DNA from 4 places in the Arthrobacter sp. NQ4 genome. Region 3 is predicted to be linked to each of the others. Evidence: riboswitches for the same ligand, from Rfam matches in the RefSeq annotation. Region 3 holds a riboswitch; each other region holds the start of a gene.

The links. Region 3 has a riboswitch for S-adenosylmethionine ahead of PUN51_RS07300 (bifunctional o-acetylhomoserine/o-acetylserine sulfhydrylase). Riboswitches for the same ligand answer to the same signal wherever they lie in the genome.
Region 1: it holds a riboswitch for S-adenosylmethionine, as region 3 does, so the genes downstream of both, PUN51_RS11465 (cobalamin-independent methionine synthase II family protein) here and PUN51_RS07300 (bifunctional o-acetylhomoserine/o-acetylserine sulfhydrylase) in region 3, are expected to answer to the same signal.
Region 2: it holds a riboswitch for S-adenosylmethionine, as region 3 does, so the genes downstream of both, PUN51_RS12960 (aminotransferase class V-fold PLP-dependent enzyme) here and PUN51_RS07300 (bifunctional o-acetylhomoserine/o-acetylserine sulfhydrylase) in region 3, are expected to answer to the same signal.
Region 4: it holds a riboswitch for S-adenosylmethionine, as region 3 does, so the genes downstream of both, PUN51_RS08935 (DUF1737 domain-containing protein) here and PUN51_RS07300 (bifunctional o-acetylhomoserine/o-acetylserine sulfhydrylase) in region 3, are expected to answer to the same signal.

Annotation. Positions count from the first base shown of each region.
Region 1 covers NZ_JARETC010000005.1:231,802-236,396, forward strand. Annotated here, with positions in the region: gene PUN51_RS11455 (adenylosuccinate synthase) at 1-184, opposite strand, end outside; gene PUN51_RS11460 (M14 family zinc carboxypeptidase) at 419-1,483, opposite strand; SAM riboswitch class I at 1,713-1,817, shown strand; gene PUN51_RS11465 (cobalamin-independent methionine synthase II family protein) at 1,831-3,039, shown strand; gene PUN51_RS11470 (uracil-DNA glycosylase) at 3,251-3,880, shown strand; gene PUN51_RS11475 (DUF3151 domain-containing protein) at 3,951-4,376, opposite strand; gene fbaA (class II fructose-bisphosphate aldolase) at 4,377-4,595, opposite strand, start outside.
Region 2 covers NZ_JARETC010000007.1:11,135-15,729, forward strand. Annotated here, with positions in the region: gene PUN51_RS12950 (metal-dependent transcriptional regulator) at 1-442, opposite strand, end outside; gene PUN51_RS12955 (class I SAM-dependent methyltransferase) at 516-1,274, opposite strand; gene PUN51_RS12960 (aminotransferase class V-fold PLP-dependent enzyme) at 1,360-2,778, opposite strand; SAM riboswitch class IV at 2,815-2,928, opposite strand; gene hisN (histidinol-phosphatase) at 3,082-3,894, opposite strand; gene rsgA (ribosome small subunit-dependent GTPase A) at 3,939-4,595, opposite strand, start outside.
Region 3 covers NZ_JARETC010000003.1:172,651-177,245, forward strand. Annotated here, with positions in the region: gene metX (homoserine O-acetyltransferase MetX) at 1-805, opposite strand, end outside; SAM riboswitch class IV at 818-933, opposite strand; gene PUN51_RS07300 (bifunctional o-acetylhomoserine/o-acetylserine sulfhydrylase) at 1,037-2,359, opposite strand; SAM riboswitch class IV at 2,404-2,518, opposite strand; gene PUN51_RS07305 (VOC family protein) at 2,680-3,318, shown strand; gene PUN51_RS07310 (HNH endonuclease signature motif containing protein) at 3,525-4,595, shown strand, end outside.
Region 4 covers NZ_JARETC010000004.1:83,965-88,559, forward strand. Annotated here, with positions in the region: gene PUN51_RS08920 (HNH endonuclease signature motif containing protein) at 1-593, opposite strand, end outside; gene PUN51_RS08925 (O-succinylhomoserine sulfhydrylase) at 658-1,866, opposite strand; gene PUN51_RS08930 (rhodanese-like domain-containing protein) at 1,867-2,277, opposite strand; gene PUN51_RS08935 (DUF1737 domain-containing protein) at 2,274-2,549, opposite strand; SAM riboswitch class IV at 2,563-2,678, opposite strand; gene opgC (OpgC domain-containing protein) at 2,847-4,595, shown strand, end outside.

The DNA.
Region 1 (4,595 bases), on a different contig from region 3:
GGCTGAGAATGCCTGCCGGCAGCAGCTTGAGTTCGTACTTTTCACCGCCTACGACGACGGTGTGCCCGGCGTTGTTGCCGCCGTTGGGCTTGACGACGTAGTCAACACGGCCGCCCAGCAGGTCGGTGGCCTTGCCTTTTCCTTCGTCGCCCCACTGGGCTCCTACGATCACAATTGCTGGCATGGGATCCTCCCCCATTCGTTCGGACTGCCCGGGCCGGCCACCAGGTGGCGGGCCCATGCAGCGCCGTTCATGAGAATGCCCCGAACATACCGGCCTTCGCACAGCCGCAGCACGGCGCAGCGAAGCAAGAGTTCCGGGGCTCTTACCACCCAAGTTTAGCCGATGGGGCACTTTGTCCACTGTTGTGGCCCGCCGCGGTCCTTTCTGCCAAAAGGCCGCGGCGGCCGGTGCCGCCTATTCGTCCTCCGCCTCCCCGGCGGGCCGGGACGTCTGTTCGGCGAGCGTGTTCCAGAAGGAGGTGTCGGCGTCGGCAATGGACCCGTCCGCGATGGCCGCGGCCGTGGAGGTCAGCGTGGTGACGGTCTGCTTGATCAGGTAGCCGTTGCTGCGCTGTCCGAGTGCATAGCCGTCCAAATAGTGGTCCGACATGCCGCGCATCTCGAAGAGCAGGGTGGCGATGCCGTACTCCACGGAGATGCCGTTGCGGCTGATGGTTTCGGCACTGCCGCCCTGGTACTTGCCCAGGTGTCCCCAGCCGGTGGAGTCGACGTTGTTGAAGACCACCGCGCCGAGCTGCTTGGATTTTTCGACGACGGCGGGGTCGGCGTTGGGGGTGGTGGGGTACAGGATGGAGCCGGATACCAGCTTGCCGTCACGCTCCGCCCGGGTGCCCTGGTGGTGCAGGTCGATCATGTAGTCGATCCGGTATTTGCGCATGACGTTGTTGTGCAGCGCCTGGGTCTCCGGCTGGACCTTGGCCACGTGGTCGCGGTTCAGGTCCACACCCTCGGCGTTGTAGCGGGTGAGGTGCCGGTCCCCCTTTGCGAGGTAATTGTCCAGGGAGAAGTTCACGTCGCCCATGGCGCCGTCCGCATTGAGCATGGGCACCACCAGGATGTTCACGCCTTTGAGGATGTCCGCGGATTTGCCGGTCCCCAGGTGCTTGATGAACTCCATGGCGCCCTCGGTGGTGAGCTGCTCGTTGCCGTGCTGCTGGGTCAGGTACAGGATGGTGGGCTTGGCGGGGTCCGAAATGTACTTGACCAAGTGGATGTCGCGCCCCTTGACCGTCTGCCCGATGACCTCCAGCTCCATTGCCGGCTGGCGGGCATCCTGGTCCTTCAGGAACGAGACCATCTGTTCGTACGTGGCGAGCTTGGACGTGGTGATCTGGCCGTTGCCGTCGTAGGTGGGGCCTTCGCCCACAGCGTGTGCCAGCGGGGCAGGTCCTGCTACGACGGCCAGCGCCAGGGCTCCGGAGACGGCGAGGGTCCTGAAATTTGCCAGGGGTTTCTTCACAGTGCGTTACCTCTTTCGAGTGCATCGGGGTGCCGTTAGCCAGCTTCGTCGCGGCGGCGGCATGTGACCTCAGCCAACCAAGCTTAACGAAACCTGTCAATAACCTGAACAAAAGCTGTAAGTATGCTGCTGCCCGCTGGGAAACGGCAGGAAAGCCGCCGGGCAGCCCGTCGCGACATAAAGCGGAGCAGACTTGCCCCGGGGCAGGCATCTGGATTTATGTGAGAGTGAACCATCCGGAGCGGCCGAGAGACCTGGCTCGATGACGCCGCAGCAACCACGGTCCAGCAGGATTCCTGCCGGCCGAAGGTGCTACTGCCAGGACCGATGGAAAGGAAGATTCCAGCATGTCCCTGAACACCGACCACATCCGCGTCACCCACGCGGGATCCTTGCCCCGCACCCCGGAACTCATCGCGGCCAACGCCGCCAAGGAAACCGACGGCGTCACCCCTGAATTCCTGGAACTTCTGGAGGCCTCCGTGGTGGAGGTGGTCCAGCGGCAGAAGGACCTCGGCATCGATATCCCCAACGACGGCGAATACGGGCACACGATGTCCAGCTCCGTGGACTACGGTGCCTGGTGGAACTACTCCTTTGCACGGCTGGGCGGCCTGGAGCCAACCAACGTGGACCGCTGGGCCGATGCCCAGGTGCACCGCTCCTCGCCCGGCAACATTGTCCTGACCTCATTCCCTGACCGGCGCGACCGGCAGGCGTTCAACGAGGCCTACAACGACCCCTCCTCGGGCATCCTGTCCCACCGCAAGAGCGTGACCCAGCCCAAGATCGCCGGACCCCTGACCTACACGGGCCAGGACCTGGTGGCATCGGACATCAGGAACCTGAAGACCGGCCTCGCAGCGGCCGGGTTGTCGGACGGCTTCGTAGCGTCCCTCTCTCCCGGCTCCTGCGCCCGCGTGGCCAACGAGTACTACAAGTCTGATGAGGAACTTGTCTACGCCTGCGCCGATGCCATGCGGGAGGAATACAAGGCGATCATCGATGCCGGCCTCACCGTGCAGCTCGATGATCCGTCCCTGGCCGAGAGCTGGGACCAGATCAATCCCGAGCCCAGCCTGGAGGACTACCTGAAGTTCATCCAGCTGCGCGTCGAGGCCACCAACTGGGCCCTCCGCGACCTGCCCCAGGAACAGATCCGGCTGCACGTCTGCTGGGGTTCCTGGCACGGTCCGCACACCACCGACATCCCCTTCGCCGACATCATCGGATCGGTGCTGCAGGTGAACGCCGGCGCCTACTCCTTCGAGGCCGCCAACGTCCGCCACGAACACGAATGGCGGGTATGGGAGGACACCAAGCTCCCCGAGGGCAAGGTGATCATCCCGGGCATCGTCTCGCACGCCACCAACGTGGTGGAACACCCGGACTTGGTGGCAGACCGCATTGTCCGCTTTGCCGACGTCGTGGGCCGTGAGAATGTCATCGCCTCCACCGACTGCGGCCTGGGCGGCCGGGTCCACCCGCAGATCGCCTTCGCCAAGCTGGAGGCCCTCGGCGAGGGCGCCCGCCGGGCCACCAGCCGCCTCTGGTAGCTGCAAGAGGCGACGCGGGAACCCGCCGGTTCCGTGCCCTGGCTGAGTCAGGTGCACGGGACCGGCGTTTCGTTTCCCGGGGCTTGCTAAACTGGGTAAGGCCGACCAGGAATCGGCCCACCCCAATCAACCGCCGCTGATGTGTCGCGCCCCCGCGTGCCCGTTTCCGTGGCGGCAGCAACGCCAATCCCCGCAGGAGAACCAGCACTTCATGACAGCCCTGGCACCCGAAACATTCCACGAACAGCTCATGAGCCGCCGCTACGACCCCAGCGTTGCTGCCGTTAACGAGCTCTGCGATTCCCTGCGGGAGACCAAGCCCGGAACCGTGGTCCCTTATGTGGATCCCATGCACGACGTGGAGGAATGCCGCATCATCAGCCTGTTCTCCAACATTGGCGAGGCGGACCCGTCCGGGTTCATCACGGCCGGGGACCAGGACGCCGCGACCCGCATGCTGGGACTGCAGTGGAAGCTGGGCCTGCGCCCCGAGTTCGTGATGCCGTGGAACGTCCACCCCTGGCACGTTCCCGGTGAGCCCAACGGCAAGTTCACTCCCGACCAGATCCAGGCAGGCCTGAAGCCGCTGCTGAAGTTCCTGGCCCTGGTGCCCCGTGCCTCCGTCATCGTGGCGCACGGAACCGAAGCCAACCGGTTGGCCAACGCACTCCTGAAGACCGAAGTTCCGCTGCTGTGGCGCCGTGGCCTGAAGACCTACAAGGTGCGCTCCCTGAGCGGCCGCGCCTTCGCCGGTTCCCCCGCTCGCCAGGAGGAGTACCTCGAGGACATGCGCGCGGCCTACGCCGACGCCATGGCACGCACCGGCATCGCCAAGCCTTAAGCGACCGACGGCGGGTGGTTAACTTTCCAGGAAAGGGAACCCCCCGCCGTCGGTGTTTAAGCGCAAAGGACTAAAACTTGCCCTCGATCGCTGCCTTCGCCGTGGGGTCCGAGTCGTTGAGGAACTTTTCGATCCGCTCCGGCTCGTCAGCCTCGCCGATGGCGGAGGAAGCCCTGCCCAGGGAATAGAGGGCCCGCAGGAATCCGCGGTTGGGCTCGTGCTCCCACGGGATGGGCCCGACGCCGCGCCAGCCGTTGCGGCGCAGCGAGTCCAGGCCGCGGTGGTAGCCGACGCGGGAGTAGGCGTAGGAATCGATGATCCGGCCCTCCGCCCATGCTTCTTCGGCGAGCACAGCCCAGAGCAGCGAGGACGTGGGGTGCTTGGCCACCAGGTCCAATGCCTCGTGGCCGGCCTCCAACTGCCCGTGCACCTCGGTTTCGGCAGGCAGGAGCGTGGGCTCCGGCCCCATCAGGTTCCGGCGGAACTCGTCCGACATCTAGAAGGTCTTTCCGGCCGAACCGAGCTGCTTGGTGGCTTCCACCACGCGGGCTGCCAGGCCGGCTTCGGCGGAGGCGCCCCAGACGCGGGGGTCGTAGGTCTTCTTGTTGCCCACTTCGCCGTCAACCTTCAGGACGCCGTCGTAGTTCTTGAACATGTGGTCAGCCACCGGACGCGTGTAGGCGTACTGGGTGTCGGTGTCGATGTTCATCTTGAT
Region 2 (4,595 bases), on a different contig from region 3:
GGGCGCGCGGCATCAGGACCTGGCCGTCCGCGGTGGGGATGGGGTCGCCGTGCGGGTCCCGCTTAGGGTCCCCGAGCTTGGCGGCAACGCGCTCGATGAACGTATCCGACACTGCATGCTCCAGCTGTTCAGCTTCATCGTGGACCTCGTCCCAGCTGTAGCCGAGCCGCTGGACGAGGTAGGTCTCGATGAGCCGGTGGCGCCGGACCATGGACAGGGCCAGGCGCAGGCCGGCCTCGGTCAGCGTGACGGCGCTGTAGGGCTTGTGGTCCACCAGGCCCTGGTCCTTCAGCTTCCGGACCATTTCCGAGACCGAGGAATTTGCCACTCCCAGCCGCTGTGCCAGCTGGGAGGACGTGATGGGCTTGTCCTGCCATTCGGTGAATGAGTAGATGACCTTGACGTAGTCCTCGATCGAGGAGGAGGGCGCGCTGGTCTTCACATGCCCAAGCCTACCGGTTTGGCCGGTGCGGCAGAGTGCGCCGCTTCGGCCACCCCGCCGCAGACCGCGTGCGTCATGCCTTGGTGGCGCGCCAGGCCAGGGTGAGGTAGGGAAGGTCAAGTTCCTGGCCGGGGGCATGGGCCAGGTGCTCGTGCAGGTACCAGTCCAGGTTGGCCAGAACTTTTGCCCGCGTCGCCTCACCGGCCCGAAGGTAGTAGCTGCGCGACTTGGTGAGCTCCATCAAGTGCCCGGTGGTCACCCTGTCCTGCCAGTGGGTGACGTGACCTTCGAGCCGGTGGAATTCTGGCCCGACGACGGGCTTGTGGCCGGGCCGGTACACATCGCCGGCGTGCATGATCCGGGAGAGCCGGTGCACCCAGGGGACGGAGGTGTCCAGCTGGTTCCAAACCAGGCCAAGTGTTCCGTGCGGGCGCAGGACGCGCGCCAGCTCGGTGCTTGCCGCCAGGGGGTCGCACCAGTGCCACGCCTGGGCAACGGTCACGACGTCGAAGGCAGCGTCGGGAAGGCCTGTCGCCTCGGCAGTCCCCGGCGCAGCCGTGGCGGCGGGGCAGTGGGCCTTCAGCTGGGCGAGCATGTCCGCAGAGGGGTCGACGGCGGTGACGTCCAGCCCCATGGCCAGCAGCAATGCGGTGAACTTTCCCGTACCGGCGCCGACGTCCAGGGCGTCATGGGCTCCGGCCGGTACCAGCCACCGTGCAGATTCCGCAGGATAGCCGGGACGGACCCGCTGGTAGTGGCGGCCGCCGTCCTGGAAGCTCTGCCCGAGCTCCGTGCGCCGGCCGTGATCAAGCCTGGGGCCACCCCGAACCACGCGTGGCCTCCTTCTGGTGCTGCTTGCGGATGTCCTTCGAATTTACCGCATGCCCGGCATCAGCAGGCAGCCGCCGCCCCGCCGCCTAGTCGTCCAGGCAGGGGGCTGCTCCGGCCGTCCCGGGGGTATTGGGCGCCCAGTGCGGGTAGGTGCGGAAATCATTGGCGGGCACCCAGCGGCCCGCATCCACCACGTAATCCCATCCCAGTCCGTTGCTGCGCAGCGTCCGGATGCCGGCGAGGAGGCGTTCGGCGTCTTCCAGCCGCGAACCCACGCCGAAACTTGCCCGGAGGGAGCCGGACGGCAGGCCCAGGCGCTTCAGCAGGGGATGGGCGCAGAAGCGGCCGTCGCGCAGGCCCACCCCGTGCTCTGCGGAAAGGTAGGCGGCCACCAGCCCTGCGTCGTAGCCCTCGACCGAGAAGTTGACCACGCCGATGGTGTCCGTTTCCGGGTTGGTGTCCTTGAAGATCTGGTGGACGGTGACGCCGTCGATGTCCTGCAGGCCCTCCACCAGGAAGGAACGGATGGCGGATTCGTGGGCGTGCCACCGGTCCTGGTCGAGTTCGGCGATGACCTGGGTGGCGCGGGCCAGGGTGGCGGCGCCGAGGACGTTCGGCGAGCCCCCCTCGTGGCGGGCCGGGCCCGTGGCCCAGCTGACGCCGTCGAGCCGTGCTTCCTTGACCGCCCCGCCGCCGGCGAGGTGCGGGACACCGGTGTCCAGCCAGTCGGGACGTCCCACCAGGACACCCGCGCCGAACGGCGCGTACAGCTTATGGCCGGAAAAGGCGAGGTAGTCGACGTCGTCCGCGCTGATGTCCACCCTGCGGTGCGGCGCGAGCTGGGCCGCGTCCACCACGATCCGGGCGCCGTGCTGGTGGGCCAGCGCGGCCAGGGCCCGGATGGGAAGAATCTCGCCGGTGACGTTGGAGGCGCCGGTGACGGCCAGCAGGCTGACGCCGCCCTGCTCCAGCTCGGTCCGGACGGCGTCCAGGGTGCCGGTGATGGTGTCGGCGGCAACGATGCTGCGGTGCGGAACGCCCTGCCACGGCAGGAGGTTGGCATGGTGTTCGATGTCCAGGTAGAGGACCTCGCCGTCATGCCGGCCGTCGGTAGCAGGCAGGCAGCCGGCCAGGAGGTTCAGCGAATCGGTGGTGTTGCGGGTGAAGATGACCGAATCATCCGGCCGGCCGCCCACGAAGTCCCGGACGATGCTGCGGGCGTTCTCGTAAACGGACGTGCTGATCTGGGACGCGTAGCCGGCCCCGCGGTGGACGCTCGCGTAGTACGGCAGGATCTCGTTCAGGTAGGCGGAGACCACGGAGAGCGCCGGAGCGGATGCGCCGTAGTCAAGGTTCGCGTACCGGATGTGGCCGCCGGAAATCAGTGGTGCCTGGATTTCCGCGCCGGTGACGGCAGCAAGGGGACGGCCGGCAACGGCGTGGCGATCTCCGGGAGCGCCGGATTCGGCAATGGCGGGCTGGGGGGAGACGGTGGCAGTTGTCACAGAGACCTCACTTGAATACAGGACTCCGGCATAGGGAATCCGCGCTTGCCGCATCCACTCCGGACCGGCCTGGTCGTCACCCGGGGCACCCCGCCGCGAATGGAGGGTTGCCGGCCAGCAAACCGGGGTTTTGCGCTGGCACTCGTGACCTGCATAAAAGCGTAGGACATGGGGCGGCCAGGATTGAAGCCGCGGCAATTGTTAAGGGCTTTGTTACGCAATATCGAATAAACGACGCCGGACACCCCCGTCTGGAGGTGTCCGGCGTCGCAATATTCGCCTAAGGGGGCCAAACCGTGGCAGTTACAGCAGGTCGTCCAGGTACGGGTTGAGGCGGTGCAGCACCTCTGAGTGCAGGATCGAGTTGGTGGCCAGCGCGTTCCCGCCGAACGGTCCGTCCTCGCCTTCGAGGGAAGTGAACCGGCCGCCCGCCTCAACCACGATCGGCACCAGCGCAGCCATGTCGTAGAGGTTGAGCTCCGGTTCGCAGGCAATGTCCACCGAGCCCTCTGCCACCATGCAGTACGACCAGAAATCGCCGTAGGCCCGGGTCCGCCAGACGTCTTCGGTCAGCCCGAGGAACTCGTCGAGGTTGCCGCGTTCCTTCCAGCCGCTCAGGCTGGAGTAGGAGAGGGAGGCGTCGGAGAGGCTGGACACGTCGGAGACGCGCAGCCGGGTGGCAGCTGCCAGGGACCGGCCCATGTACGCGCCCATGCCCTTTGCCGCCCACCAGCGCTTGCCGAGGGCCGGGGCGCTGACCACGCCCACCACAGGCTCGCCTTCATCCACCAGGGCGATCAGCGTGGCCCAGACCGGGACGCCCCGGACAAAGTTCTTGGTCCCGTCAATGGGATCGATGATCCAGCGCCGTGAACCGTGCCCGGTGCTGCCGAACTCCTCACCCAGGACGGCATCGCGGGGCCGGGAGCGCGAGAGCTGGCCGCGGATGGCTTCCTCCGCTGCCTTGTCGGCGTCGGTGACGGGCGTCAGGTCCGGCTTGGTCTCAACGTGGAGGTCCAGGGCCTTGAAGCGGCTCATGGTCTGGTCATCCACGGAGTCGGCCAGGACATGGGCCAGGCGCAGGTCATCGTTGTAGCTCGAAGCGGGTTGGATCATGGTTACAAACTACCGTCTGTGGACGCTTCTGCCGGGAGAACGCGTCAGTTGACGCTGCCGAGCTCTTTGGTTTCCTGTGCGTCCATGCGCGGGTCCGTGCCGAGCAGCCGCCGGAGCGATGCCAGGCGTGCCGGGCCGGTGGGACCTGCGTGTCCGCCTGCCACCCAGTCGTCGAGGCCGCAGTTCACCGCGTTTGCAGTGTGCTTGCACCCGCGTTCACAGTTTTCGATGCCGGGGGACAGGTCGGGGAAGGAGCGCAGGATCCGGTCCGGGTCCACGTGTGCCAGTCCGAAGGAACGGATACCGGGGGTGTCAATGATCCAGCTGCCGGCCGGCGCGTCCGCCAGGCGCAGGGCCAAGGCCGACGACGACGTGTGGCGGCCGCGCCCCGTGACCGCGTTCACTCCGCCGGTGGCCCGCTCGGCGCCGGTCAGCGCATTCACCATGGTGGACTTGCCCACGCCGGAGTGCCCCAGCATCACGGTGACCTTGCCGTCGAGATGGGCGCGGAGGTCGGCCACCGCCGCGCTGTCCAGCCGGGCGGAGAGGCCGTCGTCCGACCGTGCATCGATCCCGGAGGCCTGTGCATCGGCGGTCCGGCTGATGATCACCGGGAAGTCCAGGTGGGTGTAGTTGGACAGCAGCTCCGCGGGGTCTTTCACGTCGGCCTTGGTGACCAGCAGGATCGGCTCGATCCCGGC
Region 3 (4,595 bases):
GGTCCAGGTAGCTTTCCACCTGGTAGCGGCCGCGGGAGGCAAGAACTTCCCCCTGCAGGGGCGACTCGGGCGCCTGGGGTGCCCGGCCGAAGCGGCCTTCCAGTTCGGCAGCCGACCGGTAGGTGATGTGGGCGATGCGCCGGGCCAGTGCCAGCCCATCTTCCGGGCACGGACCGCCGTAGTAGTCCCCGCCGTTGAAATTGGGGTCTTGCCGGATGGCCAGCGTCTGGGCCTGCGCGAAGGCAATCTGTTCGGCCGTGCTGGCGGCTCCCACGGAGATCACGGCGCAGCGCTGCACCCTTTCCGGGTACGTCACCGCCCATTCCAGGGCGCGGGCGCCCCCCATGGATCCGCCGAGGACGGCGAACCAGCTCTTGATGCCCAGCTGGTCCGCGAGCCTTGCCTCGGCAACCGTACTGTCGCGCAGCGTGACGAGGGGAAACCTGGAGCCCCAGGGATTTCCGTCCGGCGCGGGTGATGACGGGCCGGTGGATCCGTAGCAGCCGCCAACGATATTGATGGACACCACGAAGAAGCGGTCCGTGTCCACGGGAGCGCCGGGGCCGGCCAGCTGTTCCCACCAACCTTCTTCGTCGGTGTCGCCGCGGGTCACGTGGGTGCTGCCGGTCAGCGCATGCTCGATCAGGATGGCGTTGCTGGCGTCCGCATTGAGCGTCCCCCAGGTTTCGTAGGCCAGGGTGACGTCCGGGAGGTATCCCCCGGCTTCGAGTTCCAGACCCCCGATGGAGGCGTAACGCACGATTCCGTGTTCGGGGATGGTGGTTCGGGCGACGGTAACCGTCATGGCAAGACCTCTTCTACGCGCTTGCCTGCCGTCGTCTGACCGGCAGGCCAGGTCCTCACCCGGGGCACCCCACCGCGGATGGAGGGTTGCCGGCCAGCAAGCCGGGGCTGTCACTGGCACTCATGACCTGGTTCGAGTGTACGAAACACCCCCCACTCCAGGCCAAGAGTATGACTGGTTGTGACTTCCCGGTTTGCCGGCCGGCACATGCTGCGACGCTCGCGTTTGGGGCTACGCGTCGGCGCCCTTGGCTGCCCGGAAGCCTGCCTCCAGGTCGGCCAGGATGTCGTCGATGTGCTCCAGGCCAACGGAAAGCCGGACCAGGCCCGGGTGCACGCCGGCCACAACCTGCTGCTCCGGCGAGAGCTGGCTGTGCGTGGTGGACGCGGGGTGGATGACCAGGGAGCGGACGTCGCCGATATTGGCCACGTGGGAATGCAGCTCCAGGGCGTCGACGAAGCGCTTGCCCGCCTCTGCCCCGCCGGCCAGATTGAAGGCCACGACGGCGCCCGTCCCCTTGGGTCCGTACTTGCGGCCACGCTCGTACCAGGGGCTGGAGGGCAGCCCCGCGTAGGCGACGGATTCGACGTCGTCCCTTGCCTCCAGCCAACGCGCCACTTCCGTGGCGTTCGCAACGTGGCGCTCCACCCGCAGGCTCAACGTCTCCAGGCCCTGGGAAATCAGGAACGCGTTGAAGGGCGAGACGGCTGAGCCGAGGTCGCGCAGCAACTGCACACGGGCCTTGAGAATGTAGGAGAGGTTGGCGCCGAGTGCGCCGCCTTCACCGAGATCGCGGGCGTAGACCAGGCCGTTGTAGGTGGGGTCCGGGGTGTTGAAGCCGGGGAACCGTTCCGGATCCTTGCCGAAATCGAACTTGCCGGAATCGACGATGACTCCGGCAATGGCCGAGCCGTGGCCACCCAGGTACTTGGTGGCCGAGTGCAGGACAATGTCCGCTCCCCACTCCAGTGGGCGGATCAGGTACGGCGTGGACAAGGTGTTGTCCACAATGAGGGGCACGCCGGCCTGGTGGGCCACCTCGGAGATGCCTTCGATGTCCAGGACATCCTGGCGCGGGTTGGACACCACTTCACCGAAGAAGAGCTTGGTGTTGGGCTGCACGGCATCGCGCCACTGGTCCAGGTTGTCCGGATCGGCCACGAAGGTCACCGAGATGCCGAACTTCTTCAGCGTGTGCGCAAACAGGTTGTAGGTTCCGCCGTAAAGGCTGGGGCTGGCCACGATGTGGTCGCCTGCCTCGGCGATGTTCAGGACAGCGAAGGTTTCGGCGGCCTGCCCGGAGCTCAGCAGCAGCGCGGCCAGGCCTCCTTCGAGGCTGGCAATCCGTTGCTCGACGGCATCCTGGGTGGGATTGCCGATGCGGGTATAGATGGGCGCAAGTTCAGCCAGGGCAAAACGGTTGGCGGCGCTTTCAGCGCTGGGAAACACGAATGACGTGGTCTGGTAGATAGGCAGGGCGCGGGCCCCCGTGGCGCTGTCCGCCGCCTGGCCTGCGTGGATCTGGCGGGTTTCGAAGGACCATCCGTTGGACATCCAAATCTCCTTTGACATGGGCCCGGCATGCTCACCGGCAGTACGGGCCGCGCTTGCTCCCGGCTGTTGCCGGGGAGCCAGGTCTTCACCCGGGGCACCCCACCGCGGATGGAGGGTTGCCGGCCAGCGAGCCGGGGCTTGGCGCTGGCACTCATGACCTGGGCCCAGTCTAGGAACCGGACGGTTGCCGTGGACAGCATTGTGACGAACATGGTCTTCCGGCCACTGTCTCGGCCGAATAACGGGGGCGCCGGGCGCCACAAATACTAGTAAGGGTGCCCTTAGCTGAGAGCCTGATCACAAAGTGCCAAGATGTTCGCATGCGCATGGATCACGTCTCTTACGCCTGTGAACACGATGGCCTCGCGGCCACTACCGAACGTATTGCAACTGCCCTCGGCGTTGAGGCAGTGAAGGGTGGCGTACACCCCCGCTTCGGAACCCGGAATATGATCATCCCGCTCGCCGGCCACAAGTACCTCGAAGTCGTTGAGGTCCTGGACCACCCGGCATCGGACAAGGCACCGTTCGGACAGGCAGTACGTGCCCGCTCCGCTGCTGGTGGCGGCTGGATGGGCTGGTGCGTCGAAGTGGACGACCTCGCCCCCTTCGAGGAACGCCTGGGCCGCGCCGCCGTGAACGGCAACCGCAAGTTCCCGGACGGCCGCGAACTGGTCTGGAAGCAGATTGGCATCCTGGGCCTCATCGCCGATCCCCAGGTGCCGTACATGCTCAAGTGGGAGGGCGATCCCTCGCTCCACCCGTCCCACGCGTACGAGAGCAACCTCAAGATGAGCTGCCTGACCATCGCCGGTTCCGCCTCGCGCGTCACCGAGTGGCTGGGTGAGCCGGTGGAGAAGCCGCTCGAGGACGTTGCGGTGGAGTGGGTCGCCCCGCACGGAACCCCGGGCATCCTCTCGGTCACCTTTGAAACCGCCAACGGAGCCGTCACCATCTGACCCTCCCCCGTTCCTCCCCGGATCACTTCGGGGAGGTCCCCGGGTTGTGCCCGGGCAAACTTCGGCCGCCATTGGGTGGTGACAACGGCGTCACCACCCAATGGCGGCCGAATTAATTTAAGAAGCTGCCCCCTGCGCCGCTATGAAGGACGCCAGCATGAACCGTGCACACTTTGGATGTCAGTGCCTCGTTGGATGATGTGGGCATGGGAATCAGCGGTGGTGTTGAGGTGGTTTTGGAGGGTGTTCGTGCCTCTGTTGCTGCCATCGATGCGCTGGATTTCGAAGATACTTCCCTGGCTGCCGGCGCCGGCATTGGTTCCCGTGTTGACGTGCTTCAACGGCGGTATGAGATCCGGCTGGAACGGCTGGAGGTTGCGGCCCGGCTGGAGGCGCAGCTCGCCGCGATGAAGGCGCTGGATACTGCCGAAGCCGTTGCCTTCCAGCAGGCGATGACGCCGCCGGACGCCACTGTCCAGGACCGCACTTACGCGGACATGTCGGTGGTGGAGGAGATCGCCGGGGTGCTGACCATCAGCTCGGCGGCCGCGGGCGCTTTGGTGGAGCACTCACGCCGGATCTGCTCCCTGCCGCTGGTGTTCGATGCACTGTCCGCCGGGGACATGTCCTGGCAGCACGCCCGGATTGTCGCCGATGAGACTGAAGGCCTCACCACCGAGGGCGCCCTGGCGTTGGTGGCGCACTTCTTCGACCCGGCTGCACCCCAGCCCGCCCGCGGCGCGGCCCCCGGCGAGCTTGTTCCGTCCCGGTTCCGGGCGAAGGTGCGTGGTTGGCGGGAACGCCACCACCCCGACTCGATCGAGAAGCGCCATGTAAAGGGTGTGGCTGACCGGCGGATGGAATACACCCCGGACAAGGACGGTATGGCCTGGATCTCCCTCTACTTGCCCGGGGACACCGCGTGCGCTATCTGGAACCGGACCACCGCGACCGCCCGCGGCCTCCAGGGACCAGACGAACCCCGCACCCTTACCCAACTCCGCCCCGACATCGCAGCATCGCTGCTCCTCGGCGCCGGCCACGCCGAGGAAGACGGTCCCGGCCTCGGCATTCAGGGCACGGAGGGTGTCACCGGGGTCGGGAAGGTCCCTGCGCCGCGGGCCGATGTCCTGGTCACCGTGCCCGTGTTCGCCCTCCTCGGAGCCACCGACGAACCCGCCTTACTGGACGGCTTCGGACCAATCCCGGCGTCCATGGCACGGAAACTTGTCGCCGACGGGGCGGAATCGTTCTACCGGGTCCTGATCGACCCCCGC
Region 4 (4,595 bases), on a different contig from region 3:
TCCCGCCACCCGCGGACCTTGGCTCGGAACCGTGACGGTACGAGGTCACCGGGGGCCGCGCCGCGGGCGGGCTGGGGTGCGGCCGGGTCGAAGAAATGCGCCACCAGCGACGCCGCGCCGTCAGTGGTGAGGCCCTCGGTTTCGTCGGCGACAATCCGGGCGTGCTGCCAGGACATCGCGCCCGCGGCCAGGGCGTTCATGGCGTGCGGCAGGGAGCAGATCCGCCGTGACTGGTCCACCAAAGCGCCCGCTGCCGCGGAGCTGATGGTCACCACCCCGGCGATTTCCTCCACCACCGACATGTCCGCGTAAGTGCGGTCCTGGATCGAGGCGTCCGCTGGGGTCAGGGCGCGCTGGAACTCCACTGCCTCAGCAGCGGCCCGTGCCTGCATCGCAGCGAGCTGCGCCTCCAGCCGAGCCATAAGTTCCAGCCGTTCCAGCCGGATCCCATACCGCCGCTGCAACACATCCACACCGGCACCAGCAGCCGCCGCGGCAGCAAGGAAAGAGTCCTGACGGTTCAGCGAATCAAGGGCGGCAACAGAGGCATCGATCGACGCCAGCACCACCCCGACACCACCGCTGGTTCCCATACCGACATCATCCAACGAGGCACTGACATATGTATTTGGCCAGGCGGACCTGGTCCCGCCCCCGCTAGATCTGCTTCAGCGCCTGTTCCAGGTCGCGGAGGAGGTCTTCCGGGTCCTCGAGCCCCACCGAGAGCCGGACCACGCCGTCGCTCAGGCCGATGGCGGCCCGCCCCTCCGGGCCCATGGCGCGGTGGGTAGTGGTGGCGGGGTGCGTGATCAGGGACTTTGCGTCACCGAGGTTGTTGGAGATATCGATGATCCGCAGCCCGTCCAGCAGTGCGAACGCCGCTTCCTTGCCCGTGCGTCCGCCGGAAGGAGCGAGCTCGAAGGTAAGGACCGTGCCACCTGCACTCATCTGCTTTGCCGCCAGCCCGTACTGCGGGTGCGACTTCAGGAGCGGGTACTTCACCCAGCTCACCGCCGGCTGTTCCTCCAGCCATTCTGCGAGCCGGAGTGCGGTCGCCGAGGAGTGGTTGACGCGCAGGCCCATGGTCTCCAGGCCCTTGGTCAGGACCCAGGCGTTGAAAGCGGAAAGCGCGGGGCCGGTGTGGCGCATCAGCTGCTTCACCGGTCCGTCGATGAATTCCTTGGTGCCCAGGATGGCACCGCCCATCACCCGGCCCTGCCCGTCGATGTGCTTGGTGCCGGAGTAGACGATGACGTCGGCGCCGAGGTCCCCGCAGCGCTGCAGCAGGGGAGTGGCGAACACGTTGTCCGCCACCACGGTGGCCCCGGCCGCATGGGCCAGTTCGCTGACGGCGGCGATGTCCACGATCTCCTGCATGGGGTTCGACGGGGACTCGAAGAAGACGGCGGTGGTGGGCTTGGACAGGGCTTCGCGCCACTGGTCAAGGTCCGGGCCGTCCACGAAGACCGTCTCCACACCCCAACGGGGCAGGATCTCGTTCAGGATCACAAAGCACGAACCAAACAGTGACCGGGCGGCCACCACCCGGTCCCCCGCAGCCAGCAGGGCACCCAGCGAGGTGAACACGGCGGACATGCCCGACGCCGTCGCGAAGCATGCTTCGGTGCCTTCGAGCAGCCTGAGCCGTTCCTGGAAGGTGGCCACGGACGGGTTGCCGTAGCGGGAGTAGACAAAGCGCTCGTCCTCGCCGGTGAAGGCCCGTTCAGCTGCCGCGGCGGACTCGTAGACGAACCCTGAATTCAGGAAGATGGCCTCGGACGTTTCCTGGAAGTTGGAGCGGTCCAGGCCTCCGCGGACTGCCTGGGTGTCGGGGTTCCAGCCGGGGGCGTCTGGGTTGAAGGTCACTTAGTTCTTTCCGAGGTTGGTGGGGAGGCCGCGGTTCTTCCAGCCATTGACGGTCCGCTCGCCGTAGCGGTCGGGCTCGCCTTCGAAGCCCTCCAGCACGCTGTAGGCGGTGAAGCCGGCCTGGGTGGCGGCAGTCGCGGCCGCGATGGACCGCTGGCCGGACCGGCACAGGAACAGCAGTTCCGCGTGGGGATCCTCCGGCGCCTGCTCCTGGAGGTCCTTGACGAAGTCCGGGTTGGGGATGCCGCCGGGGAAGGTCCACTGGATGAACAGGGGATCGTTGTCCGTGGCCTTGGTGTCCGGGATGCCGATGTGGGCCCATTCGCCCTCGGTGCGGACATCCACCAGGATGGCGCCCTGCTCCAGCTTGGCCCAGGCTTCCTGCGGCGTCAGGTCTCCCGCGTAGCTCATGCGTGGCCCTCGCCGTCGAACTCGCCCTCAAATTCGGCATCGAGCTGGTCCACGGCGGTGGCCACGGCGGCGTCGGCGGAAGCGATCGCGGCCGGAAGGACGATTGCCTGCGCCACGATGACGGTGGTGCCGTTGAAGGTTGCCGCCGGGCTGCCGTGCAGGACGTAGCCATCGGCGAGTGCAGCGGAGATCCGCTCACAGAATTCACGGTTGTCCGCGCCCGTAATCAGGCGGTAGGACAGTCTTTCGTCAGGGGCGGGTGCGTCGGACACGACGGATCTCCTTCTCTCACGCTTGCAGCTCGAATCGGTCGATATGCCGAGTATTCACCTGAGGCACCCCGCCGCGAAAGGGAGGGTTGCCGACCGGCAAGTCAGGGCTTGGCGCCGGTACTCATTACTCCCCAAAAACGTAACACCTGCCGCGCCCGGCCGCATCGCCGCCGTCGTCATGTTCCGTAATTGAGCCGTCCGCGTCACGGCACGGGTTATGCCCATGGGCCGATAAAGTTCTTACCGGGGGCGCCGCCCCGTATCCAGAGCAATGAGTACCGGGGGGTCCTTGTCAGCATGCGGGCACACGTATCGCACCACCACGCCGCCATCCCGCGGAACCGTCCGCGTTCCATCGCAGCCTTTTTCGCCGCGGTGTTCATCGTCCTACTGGCCCTGGTGGTCCCGGCAGGCCCGGCACACGCGGCGCCTGCTCCACCGGACAAGGGCAAGCCGTGGCTGGGGGCGGTCCTCGAGTGGGGTGAGGATACGGCCGCGGGCTTCAGCGACAGGCTGGGCGCCGGCCCCGCCGTCTTCGGCCACGACATCACCATTCCGTACCGCGAATCGGAGCGGAATGACATCGACGGCTTCCTGCAGCAAACTGCAGCCAAAGGCGCCCACGCCCTGCTCACGGTGAAGCCGTCGGTGCCCCTGGACCAGCTCGGCCCCGCGGAGGCGGAAGCGTTCGCAGCCCAGGTCCGCGACCTGACATCGGGGTTCAAGGGCCAACTGCTGGTCCGGTTCGCCCCCGATATGAATGCCAGCTGGGTGGCCTGGGGCCAGCAGCCGGCCACGTACCGGCAGGCTTTCCAGGCCGTGGCGGCAGCCTTCAAGAAGGACGACGGCGGCCGGGCCGCCATGGTGTGGGCGCCTTACCTGGGCAAGGACTACCCCTTTGAACGGAACCGGAATGCCCCGGAGCCGGGAAGCGACGGGTTTTCCCTCCTGGATACGAACGGGGACGGGACCTGGAACGGAAGCGACAGCGCCTATGCCCCCTACTACCCGGGCGATGACGCCGTGGACTGGGTGGGCCTGACCGCCTATCACGACGACACTGCCGGCGGGGCCGCCGTCAACACGACGCCGCGTCCGGGCGAACTCCAGGAGATGCTGACGGCCTCCGGCGGCGAAAACTTCTACGGCACCTACGTGGAGGGACGCAAAAAGCCTTTCCTCCTCCAGACTTCGGCCTTCTACAGCCCTGCGTCCGGTGGGGCGCCCGAGGCGGACATCAAGACGGGCTGGTGGGACCAGGTGGTGGCCACTGCCACGTCACCCGCTTTCGCCGGGACGGCCGCCGTGGTGTGGGACGAACGGACCAGCACGCGGGATACCGGCGTGGCAAGCATCAGCTGGCTGCTCACGGGAAGCCCGGATATTGCCAAGGCCGCCCTGGACAGGCTGAAGGCATCGCCGATGGTCACCGGCCCTGTCACGGATGTGGCGTCCACAGGCACCTACGTGCGGGCCAACACGCTTTCCGGCGCCGCCCCCTGGACCGTTGGTGCCGCCATGGTCATCCTCCTGGTGGCCCTGTGGCAGGTTCCCCGCCGGATCAACACCGCCACGTCCTGGAGCTACCAGGACCCTTCCACCAGGGATTCGCGGGTGGACCTGCTGCGCGGACTGGCCATTGTCTTTGTGGTGGTCAACCACCTGGGCATGGCCTCACTGTTCCAGCTGCTCACCCAGGAGGCGGTGGGCTTCGTGTCAGGCGCGGAGCTGTTCGTCCTGTTCTCCGGCCTGGTGGTGGGCATGGTGTACGGGCCCAAGGCCAAGGAGGACTTCGGCCGGGTGGTGGACCTGACGTCCCGCCGGGCCGGGAAGCTCTACGTGACCGCCCTGGCCGTGCTGATCGGCGTCTTCCTTCTTTCCCTGCTCCCGTTCTTCCACACTGAGGCCCTGACCACGTTCGTGGACCAGGGGACCGGCGGCGCAGGACACGGCGGCGCCGGCCGGACCTACGACCTCTACGCCGGCATGTCGTCGCTGTTCCAGTTCCCCGTGCCGCCGCAGGTGCTGCCGGCCATCGTGCTGCTG